3 regions of the Streptomyces sp. NPDC016845 genome follow, and region 1 is predicted to be linked to each of the others. Evidence: riboswitches for the same ligand, from Rfam matches in the RefSeq annotation. Region 1 holds a riboswitch; each other region holds the start of a gene.
What was found. Region 1 has a riboswitch for S-adenosylmethionine ahead of thrC (threonine synthase). Riboswitches for the same ligand answer to the same signal wherever they lie in the genome.

Region 1 (3,231 bases):
GGCTCGAGAGGCGTCTGGTACAGCATGTGGTGCACGAACCACAGCACGGAGTTGGCGACGCCGTTGTACGCGTCCGCGTGGATCTCCGCGTCGATGTCCAGCATGCGCACGCCGGGCTCCGACACGCCCCGCCGTACGGCTTCCCGGTCGCCGTCGGTGAGGGCCGAGCAGACCCACAGTTTGTCCTTGACGACGCTGAGCGCGGAGACCAGTCCGCCACCGCCGCGTTTCGCCTCGATGCCGGCCCCGTCGGCACCGTCCGTCAGGACGTACGAGACGGGGCCGCGGTTGGACGCGACGAGAACCTCAGCAGCACCTTGCGTGGAAGCCATATGGGCACGCTAGCCCGGTCGGGGAGGGTTCAAACGCGCCGACGGCTGCGTGCCGCCGCGAGGGCGAGCGCGCCGAGCCCGCACAGCGAGATACCGAGCCCGCCGTAGAGCCACAGGCGTGAGCCCTGTCGGCGTCCGGACGCGGTGGGCGCCGGGGGTGACGCCGGTGATGCCGCGGGCACCGGTGCCCGCGGCGCCTTCTCCACCACCGCGTAGCGCTCGGCGAAGGGTTCCACGACGGCGGAGGCGGGGGCGGCGACGGTGATCAGCGTCGCCGCCGCGGTCACCGTCGCGGCGAGCGCCGCCGTGCCCCGCAAAGAAAGTCTGTGCCACATAAAGGGGCAATGTAGACAGAAAGCATGATTAACCCACGGCTATGCGACGCGACGCTCCGCATACTCACCGATCTCGGCCATCGGCGGCCGCTCCACCGTGTCCACCGCGTACGTCCGTGGGACGAAACCGCCCTCGCCCCGCTCGAACTGCGTGAGCTCGGGCCGCACCAGATGGCCGCGCGCGAGTCGCAGCTGGGCCGTGCGGTAGATCGCCGCCGCCATCCGGCCGAGCGCCAGGCCGTCCTGGTGGCGGTGGATGCGGACGCCCACGTCGACCTGGGCGAGCGCGTCCAGGCCCACGGTGTGCAGCGCGTCGACGAGCAGCCCGAGCTCGACCCCGTAGCCGACGGGGAACGGGAGGCGTTCGAGGAGCGACCTGCGCGCCGCGTACTCGCCGCCCAGGGGCTGCACGAATCCGGCCAGGCGCGGCCAGTGCAGGTTCAGGATCGGGCGCGCCATCAGCTCCGTGACCCGGCCGCCCTGGCCCGCCGCCCCGCCCAGCGGGCGGTCGTACATCGCCTTGACGAAGCTGACGCCCGGGTCGGTCAGGAGCGGTCCGACGATCCCGGAGACGAAGTCGGCCGAGAAGTCCTTCAGGTCGGCGTCGACGTAGCAGACGATGTCGCCGCTCGTGACGTACAGCGAGCGCCACAGCACCTCGCCCTTGCCGGGCTTGGCCGGGATGCGCGGCAGGATCGTGTCCCGGTGCACGACGCGCGCCCCGGCCGCCGCCGCGACCTCGGCGGTGCGGTCCGTGGAGCCGGAGTCCAGGACCACCAGCTCGTCGACGAGCGGCACCGCCTCCGTCATCAGCTCGCGCCGGATGACCGTGACGATCTCGCCGACCGTCGCCTCCTCGTCGAGCGCGGGCAGCACGACGCTCACCGTCAGGCCGGACGCGCGCTTCGCCGCGACCAGCTGGTGCGGCGGGCGGTCGGCCACCGACCAGGAGCGCCGCTCAAGCCAGCGTTCGACTTCTTCCAGCACGGTCTGGGGCTCCTTCATGGACGTGTACGGGGCGGGTCGGTCCGGGGATGTGATCCATCTCGCGGTGCGGACGACTATCTCAAGGGTCCGGGCCTTCGGTTACAGTCTTGAACAAGGCCGGTGACCATCGCATGCCGGGGTCGCCGCCCGCATAACTGCCACACACAACCGAATACCGCTCATCCAGAGGGGCAGAGGGATACGGCCCGTTGAAGCCCCGGCAACCCTCCAGCCGGTCTCGTACGCACACCGCAGTGCGCTCGCGAGGCTCCCGGCTAGGGAAGGTGCCAAATCCGTCTCGCGGCGAGATGCGCCGCGAGGAAGATGAGGAGAAAGGGCCTCGCCTCTCATGGCTGTACAGACTGTCGCCACCACGGACGCCACCGCCGCCGCCGCGGACACCACCGCCAAGGCCGTCGATCTCGGCCCCGCTTCCGGGCTCTCCTGCCGCGAGTGCGGCACCACCTTCGACCTCGGCCCGATCTTCGCGTGCGTCGAGTGTTTCGGGCCTCTGGAAGTCGCGTACGACCTTCCCGTCGGCGACCCCGAGGCGCTCCGCAAGAAGATCGAGGCGGGCCCGGCCAACGTGTGGCGCTACGCCCCGCTGCTGCCCGTCCCGGCCGACGTCGCCGAGAAGCCGAACCTGAACCCCGGCTGGACCAAGCTCGTCAAGGCCGACAACCTCGCCCGTGAACTCGGCGTCGAGCAGGGCAAGTTGTTCGTCAAGGACGACTCCGGCAACCCCACGCACTCCTTCAAGGACCGCGTCGTCGCCCAGGCCATCGAGGCCGCGCGCGCCTTCGGCTTCACCACCCTGTCCTGCTCCTCCACAGGCAACCTGGCCGGCGCCGTCGGCGCCGCCGCCGCCCGCGCCGGCTTCCGCTCCTGCGTGTTCATCCCGCACGACCTGGAGCAGGGCAAGGTCGTCATGGCCGGTGTCTACGGCGGTGACCTCGTCGCCATCGAGGGCAACTACGACGACGTGAACCGCTTCTGCTCCGAGCTGATCGGTGACCCGCTGGGCGAGGGCTGGGGCTTCGTCAACGTGAACCTGCGCCCGTACTACGGCGAAGGCTCCAAGACTCTGGCCTACGAGATCTGCGAGCAGCTGGGCTGGCGGCTGCCGGACCAGCTGGTCATCCCGATCGCGTCCGGCTCGCAGTTCACGAAGATCGACAAGGGGCTGCAGGAGCTGATCAAGCTCGGGCTCGTCGAGGACAAGCCGTACAAGCTGTTCGGCGCCCAGGCCGAGGGGTGCTCGCCGGTGTCGGTCGCGTACAAGGGCGGCCACGACGTCGTCCGGCCGCAGAAGCCGAACACCATCGCCAAGTCCCTCGCCATCGGCAACCCGGCCGACGGTCCTTACGTGCTCGACATCGCGCGCCGCACCGGTGGCGCCGTGGAGGACGTCGACGACGAGCAGGTCGTCGAGGCGATCAAGCTGCTCGCGCAGACGGAGGGGATCTTCGCGGAGACGGCGGGCGGTGTGACGGTCGGCGTCACGAAGAAGCTGATCGAGGCGGGGCTCATCGACCCGGCGCTCACCACGGTCGTGCTCAACACGGGTGACGGTCTGA
Region 2 (3,231 bases), on a different contig from region 1:
GCCGACGGCCACCCCGCCGCCGGCGCTCCGGCCAAGACGACCAAGGCCACCATCGGCCGCACCGACCTGGCGTCCGCCGCGGGCCAGGTCCGCAACGTGGTGCAGCTCGTCCCGCGCACCGACCGCGATGTGGTCCTGGCCCGACTGGACAAGCCCGTCACCACCGTCGCCCCGGCTCCCCTCGCAGGCCAGGCCCCGGCAGCCGGCACCACCGTGACCGTGGCCGGCTACGGGCGGACCAAGACGGAGTGGTCGCCGCTGAAGCTGCACACCGGCACCTTCACCGTCGGCGCCACCAGCACCAGCGACCTGCCCCTGACCGGTCAGAACGGCGCCACCATCTGCGCCGGCGACACGGGCGCCCCGGCCGTCACCACCGTCGGCGGCAAGACCGAACTCGTCGGCATCAGCTCCCGTTCCTGGCAGGGCGGCTGCTTCGGTACCGACGACGCCGAGACGCGCACTGACGCGCTCGATGTCCGCGTCGACGACCTGGCCGGCTGGGTATCGGCCCATGTGGCGCGCTGGGGCCTGAAGGCAGAGGCCAACGGCAAGTACGTCGCGGGCGAGTTCAGTGACGCGGGCAACCAGCAAGGCAAGCTTCGCGCCCGCAGTGACGCCCCCACCGGCTCATGGGAACAATTCGCCCTGCCTGCCAACGGCACGGACGGCGGCGTAAGCCTGCGCTCCCAGTACAACGACCTCTACGTGAGCGTCGAGGTCGAGGATTCCGGCAGCCACGCAGGGATGCTGCGGGCGCGTGCCACCAGCGCGGGCAGCTGGGAACGGTTCCAGCTTGAGCGCCAGAGCAACGGAAACTACGCCCTCAAGGCGAGCAAGAACGGCAAGTACGTCTCCACCGAAATCAACGACAGCGACACGGACAATGGTTTGCTCCGTGCCCGCAACGACACCGTCGGCGCCTGGGAACGATTCACCTTCACCCGCGCGGACAACTACCCCACCGCCTCGCGCGACACCGTACAGCCCGGGCCGCTGCCTGCCTCCTGACGGCAGTCTGTGAAATAACCCGGAAGGGGCGCGGAGACAGATGCCCTTGCTGTGACGCCTTAGACGAAGTCTCGCGGTTCAGCAGGGGCGCCTGGCCGAGTGCTGGGATGTGTCGACGACGCCTGAGGTCTGGTTCTGGAGCGCCGAGTTGATGGACGCCGCCGTTGAACGTCCGGCTGTCGGTCAGCTCAAGGTCGAAGTCGCGCGCGTCCCTGCCGATCGGACGCCCGCCGCTCCGGCCGGTGATCACCCGGAAGACGGCCAGTTGGAGACGGTCGACCGACCGACGGCCATCAGCGCCCGGTTCATCGACACGCTGCCGCGCGAGCGCAACGGAACCTCCGACTCCTTCTTTGGGCGGGCGACTGTCGGCGTGGTGTCGCGCGGGAGTTCCCTCACGGCCGCGGCGATGACGGGCCACTGAGCGGTGACGTCCCGGTCCTTGACTGCGGTGGATGGAGAGGTAATGATCGTCGGCGTTCATCCAGAGGACTTGAGGGACCTGGCCCCGTGACGGTCCGGCAACCTGCGACAGCAAGGTGCCAACGCCAGGAACGATGAGGAGTGGCCCCGCATGCAGCCTTGGTTCGTCGTCCCCCCGCTCAAGGGTTCCCTGGTCAGACTTGAGGCACTTTCCGATGACCATGCCGAAGATCTCGCTCGTGCGGCGGAGGAGGACCGCAGCAGCTTTTCTTTCACGCTCGTCCCACGCGCCGAGCAGGTTGCCGGTTACCTGAAAGCCCAGTTCGATCGCGTGGCGCAGGGCCTTGTTCCCTTCGCGCAGATTCGTCAGAGCGATGGGCGCGCCGTGGGCTGCACGGCGTACTGGGACCCGCGGTACTGGCCTGGCGGCAGTCGGCTGCGTGCTGTGGAGATCGGTTTCACCTGGCTGGGTGCCTCGGCGCAAGGCTGCGGCATCAATGCCGAGGCCAAGATGCTGCTGATGCAGTACGCGTTCGAGGAGTTGGGCGTGGCGCGGGTCGACCTCAAGACCGACGCCCGGAACAAGCGGTCGCGTCAGGCCATCGAGAACCTCGGAGCTACCCATGAGGGTGTACTGCGGAACTGGTCGATGTCCTGGGCGCCGGGAGAGGACGGCCGGCTGCGACATTCTGCTATGTACTCCGTCGTCAGCACCGAATGGAAGACGGTGAAGGACGGCCTCCTCGCCCGGTTGGCTCGTAGCCAGGGCACGTCGCCACAAGGGTTGTGAAGTCTCGTGGACGAAGTGGTGGGCGTGAGGGTGTCGCGCACGCACAGCGGATGAATGAATGGGCTGCCGCTGCCCGGACCTTCGCGTCAACGCCGGGGTGCACCGAGGGCGTCGAGGCGTTCGCCAAAACCTACGGTGCCACGTTCCCGAAGACAGTCGCGAAGATCACCGAAGGCCGGGACGAGTTCCTGGCCTTCTACGACCGCCGGTCGAGCACTGGATCCGCCTACGGACCACGAACCCGATCGAGTCCACCTTCTCCACGGTCAAGCTCCGCACCAGGGCCACCCAAGGGGCGGGCAGCCCGGCGGCCGCGCTCACGCTGGTGTGCGAGGTGGTCGAGGCCGCCGCCCAGCCGGGATAGCGCGCGATCACCAGCGACCACCTGGTGCCCCTGACCCGCGCCGACGCCCGCTTCGAGAACCTCGTCCTGATCGAGCGAGAGGAACAGGCCGCATGAGCTTCCACCACATCCAGCAGAACTCTGACGAGCACGGTCCCTTCGCGATCTACCTCGACGAGCTGCAGCACGTCGCCGAGGCGGACGAGGCCGACCTGGTCAGCGACGTGCTCAGCGACCCGGACCAGACGATGGCCCAGTCCGCCGTGGTGCGGCACCTGGACCGCCGCGCCGCCGACCTCCACCCCGGTCCCGCCTATGAGGAATGGGCGTGGGCGATGGCGGGGGCCACGACCGGCCATCCGTTCCTGGCGCAGCGCCTACGGGAGTCGTGTCCCTGTTCCGCGCCGTCACGCTCAAGCTGCCCTGGCAGCCGGACGACCTGCTCGCGACGTCCAACTGGCTCCAGCTCAAGACCGCCGCCGGGACGAACATCGAGGCCATCGAGGTCCTCGCCGAGTCCGGCCGGACCAAGCGGATCCGTAACACCGCCAGGACCGTCCTCGACCGCCCTGCAAGAACTGAACTGAACTCAGTTCACCCACAACTCTTGACTACTCCTCTTCGAGCAGTCGCCATCAACCCAAGAAGGATCGCAACCACGTTG
Region 3 (3,231 bases), on a different contig from region 1:
CGTTCCCGGCGCTGGATAAGGTGGAGCCGCGTAACCCCACTGACACAACTGGAGCGGCCATGAGCGCTTTGCACCCCGCTGGAGGCGACACCGCGGCGGGCCGTTCCTGGCCCTCCGTCCTCAACGGCCTCCTGGAGGGCCGCGACCAGAGCGCCGACGACACCGCCTGGGCGATGGACCGCATCATGCGGGGCGAGGCGACCGAGGCGCAGATCGCCGGTTTCGTGGTCGCGCTGCGCGCCAAGGGCGAGACCGTCCAGGAGATCTCCGGTCTCGTACGGGCGATGTACGAGCACGCCAACGTCATCGAGGTGCCGGGGGAGACCGTCGACATCGTCGGCACCGGCGGCGACGGCGCCAAGACGGTGAACATCTCCACGATGTCCGCCATCGTCATCGCAGGTACGGGCGTCAAGGTCGTCAAGCACGGCAACCGCGCCGCCTCCTCGGCCTCGGGCGCCTCCGACGTCCTGGAGAAACTCGGGGTCAATCTGGAGCTGACGCCCGCGCGGGTCCCGCAGATCGCGGAGGAGGCGGGCATCACCTTCTGCTTCGCCGTGAAGTTCCACCCCGCGCTGCGGTACGCGGGCGCCGCGCGCGGCCAGCTCGGTATCCGTACCGTCTTCAACCTGCTCGGCCCGCTCACCAACCCGGCCCGGGTGCGCGCCCAGGCCGTCGGGGTCGCCGACGCCCGGATGGCGCCCGTCGTGGCCGGGGTCTTCGCCGAGCGCGGCAACTCCTCGCTCGTCTTCCGCGGCGACGACGGCCTCGACGAGCTGACCACCACCGCGACCTCCCGCGTCTGGATCGTCCGCGACGGCACCGTGCGCGAGGAGACCTTCGACCCGCGCGACGTGGGCCTGGACCTGGTCCCGGTGGAGGCGCTGCGCGGCGCGGACGCCTCGTACAACGCGGAGGTCGCGCGGCGGCTGCTCGACGGGGAGCGAGGGCCCGTGCGCGACGCCGTGCTGTTGAACTCGGCCGCCGCCCTCGTCGCCGTACGCCCCGGCACGGGGACGCTCGCCGAGCAGCTGCGGGCCGGCATGGACCGCGCCGCCGAGTCCATCGACTCCGGCGCGGCGAAGGCGACCCTGGAGCGATGGGTGGCGGCCACCAACCGCTGAGCCGTAGGGGTACGAGTGTGACGCAGAGCGCAGTCCGAGTCGTCTCAGAGACCGGACTGCGCTCTTGCCGTATCCCGAACGTATGGCAGGATGCTTTTCAAGGTCATGAGTGACAGCGTGATCGGCCCCGGCCGGCTGTCCGGCAACCCTCCGTCCGTGGCGGGGTGCCCCGGGTGAAGACCAGGCCGCGAGCAGCAAGGCTCGCGGCAAGCGCGGACCCCTCGCGAACTCTCCAGGGGTCCTGGGTCGTTTGAGGGAGCAGTCTCGTGAGCAAGCGAATGTGCTAGGGCCTTCGGCCCCGTTCTCCAGTACCACCCTCACCCTTCGCGTGAGCGCGTCCGCGCCCCGCGTAGAGGTCAACTCCCGTACGTCCTCCGGCCGTTGAGCTGTTGCCGACGGCTGCCGTGCGGGCCCGTACGCCACTTCGCCACGCCCTGACTTGTCCTGCCGGGAGACAGCCATGTCCGCTCACACCACCACCGCCACCGTTTCCGCCGAGTCCGCCGTCGACCCCGCCTGTGGCGCGCCGCTGCCCGTGCTCGGCCGCGACGTGACCGTGCCGCTCGTCACCGGTGGCGAGGTGACGTACGCCGCCCTCGACTACGCCGCCAGCGCGCCGGCCCTGCAGCGCGTGTGGGACGACGTCGCCGCCTACGCCCCGTACTACGGCAGCGTGCACCGCGGCGCCGGCTACCTCTCCCAGCTGTCGACCGACCTCTTCGAGAACTCCCGCGCCACGGTCGCCGAGTTCCTCGGCTGCCGCGCCGGCGACCAGATCGTCTTCACCCGCTCCACCACCGACTCGCTCAACCTGCTCGCCGCCGCGCTGCCCGCCGACTGCCAGGTGTTCGTCTTCGAGACCGAGCACCACGCGTCGCTGCTGCCCTGGCGCGACGCCCGCGTGACGTACCTGAACGCGCCGCGCACCCCGGCCCAGGCCGTCGACACCCTGGAGCGGGCGCTCGCCGAGCGCGACCCCTACGGCCCGGCCCTCGTCTGCGTCACCGGCGCCTCCAACGTCACCGGTGAACTCTGGCCGGTGCGCGAGCTGGCGGCGGCCGCTCACGCGCACGGTGCCCGCATCGTGCTCGACGCCGCCCAGCTCGCGCCCCACCACCCGGTCTCCGTCCAGGAGCTGGACGTCGACTGGATCGCCTTCTCCGGGCACAAGCTGTACGCGCCCTTCGGCTCGGGCGTGCTCGCGGGCCGCTCCGACTGGCTGCGCGCGGCCGAGCCGTACCTGGCCGGCGGCGGAGCCTCCCGCAAGGTCGCCCGGCGCGTCGACGGCGGCGTGGATGTGGAGTGGCACGACAGCGCAGCCCGCCACGAGGCCGGTTCGCCGAACGTCATCGGCGTCTACTCCATCGCCTCCGCGTGCAAGGCGCTGACCGAGGCCGGGTTCGACAGCCTGGTCGCCCGTGAGCGGTACCTGATCCAGAAGGTGCGGGACGGGCTCGCCGAGGTGCCCGAGGTGAAGGTGCTGTCCCTGTTCGGGGACGACGCCCCGCGCGTCGGCGTCCTCTCCTTCGTGGTCGAGGGGTGGAACTCCTCCCACTTCGCCGCGGCGCTCTCCGCGGAGTACGGGATCGGGGTGCGGGACGGTCTGTTCTGCGCCCACCCGCTGGTGCGGACGCTGCTCGGGTCCGACCCGCAGACCCAGGGAGAGTGCGGAGCGCCGGAGGCGGCGCCGGGGGAGAAGTCGCTGAACGCCATCCGGGTCAGCTTCGGCGCGGGCACCCCTGACGAGCACGTCGACCGTTTCGTCGCGGCGGTGAAGGAACTGGTCCGCGATGGCGCCGCCTGGACCTACCGCACCGAAGAAGGCCGCTGCGTCCCAGCCGCCTAGGGGCGCGGGGAACTGCGCGCTCGGCCACCGAGAAAGCCGCGGAAGCGTCTGCTCATGCACCGAGCAGATGCTTCCGCGGCTTTCGTCGTGGCCGGTCGCGCAGTTCCCCGCGCCCCCGGGCGGGGTTTCAGCTGTCCAGCCCGATGGAGAACGCGGCCTCCAGATCATGCTGGGAGTACGTCCGGAAAGCCACATGCGTGTCCGTGCCCTCGACCCCCTGGATCTTGCTGATCCTGCCGGGAATCACCTCGGCAAGATCAT

Region 2: linked by a shared signal. The riboswitch ahead of ACH4RC_RS41080 (GNAT family N-acetyltransferase) and the one ahead of thrC (threonine synthase) in region 1 are both predicted to bind S-adenosylmethionine.
Region 3: linked by a shared signal. The riboswitch ahead of ACH4RC_RS08415 (aminotransferase class V-fold PLP-dependent enzyme) and the one ahead of thrC (threonine synthase) in region 1 are both predicted to bind S-adenosylmethionine.

The regions. Positions count from the first base shown of each region.
Region 1 is NZ_JBIRPI010000021.1:142,401-145,631, reverse strand. Features, by position in the region: gene ACH4RC_RS33965 (trehalose-6-phosphate synthase) at 1-332, opposite strand, end outside; gene ACH4RC_RS33960 (hypothetical protein) at 362-667, opposite strand; gene ACH4RC_RS33955 (glucosyl-3-phosphoglycerate synthase) at 707-1,654, opposite strand; SAM riboswitch class I at 1,831-1,985, shown strand; gene thrC (threonine synthase) at 2,004-3,231, shown strand, end outside.
Region 2 is NZ_JBIRPI010000044.1:17,190-20,420, reverse strand. Features, by position in the region: gene ACH4RC_RS41090 (trypsin-like serine protease) at 1-1,011, shown strand, start outside; gene ACH4RC_RS41085 (hypothetical protein) at 1,121-1,435, shown strand; SAM riboswitch class I at 1,489-1,575, shown strand; gene ACH4RC_RS41080 (GNAT family N-acetyltransferase) at 1,586-2,224, shown strand; gene ACH4RC_RS41075 (hypothetical protein) at 2,390-2,869, opposite strand; gene ACH4RC_RS41070 (hypothetical protein) at 2,956-3,231, shown strand, end outside.
Region 3 is NZ_JBIRPI010000002.1:512,085-515,315, forward strand. Features, by position in the region: gene trpD (anthranilate phosphoribosyltransferase) at 60-1,124, shown strand; SAM riboswitch class IV at 1,226-1,343, shown strand; gene ACH4RC_RS08415 (aminotransferase class V-fold PLP-dependent enzyme) at 1,585-2,970, shown strand; gene ACH4RC_RS08420 (Lrp/AsnC ligand binding domain-containing protein) at 3,098-3,231, opposite strand, start outside.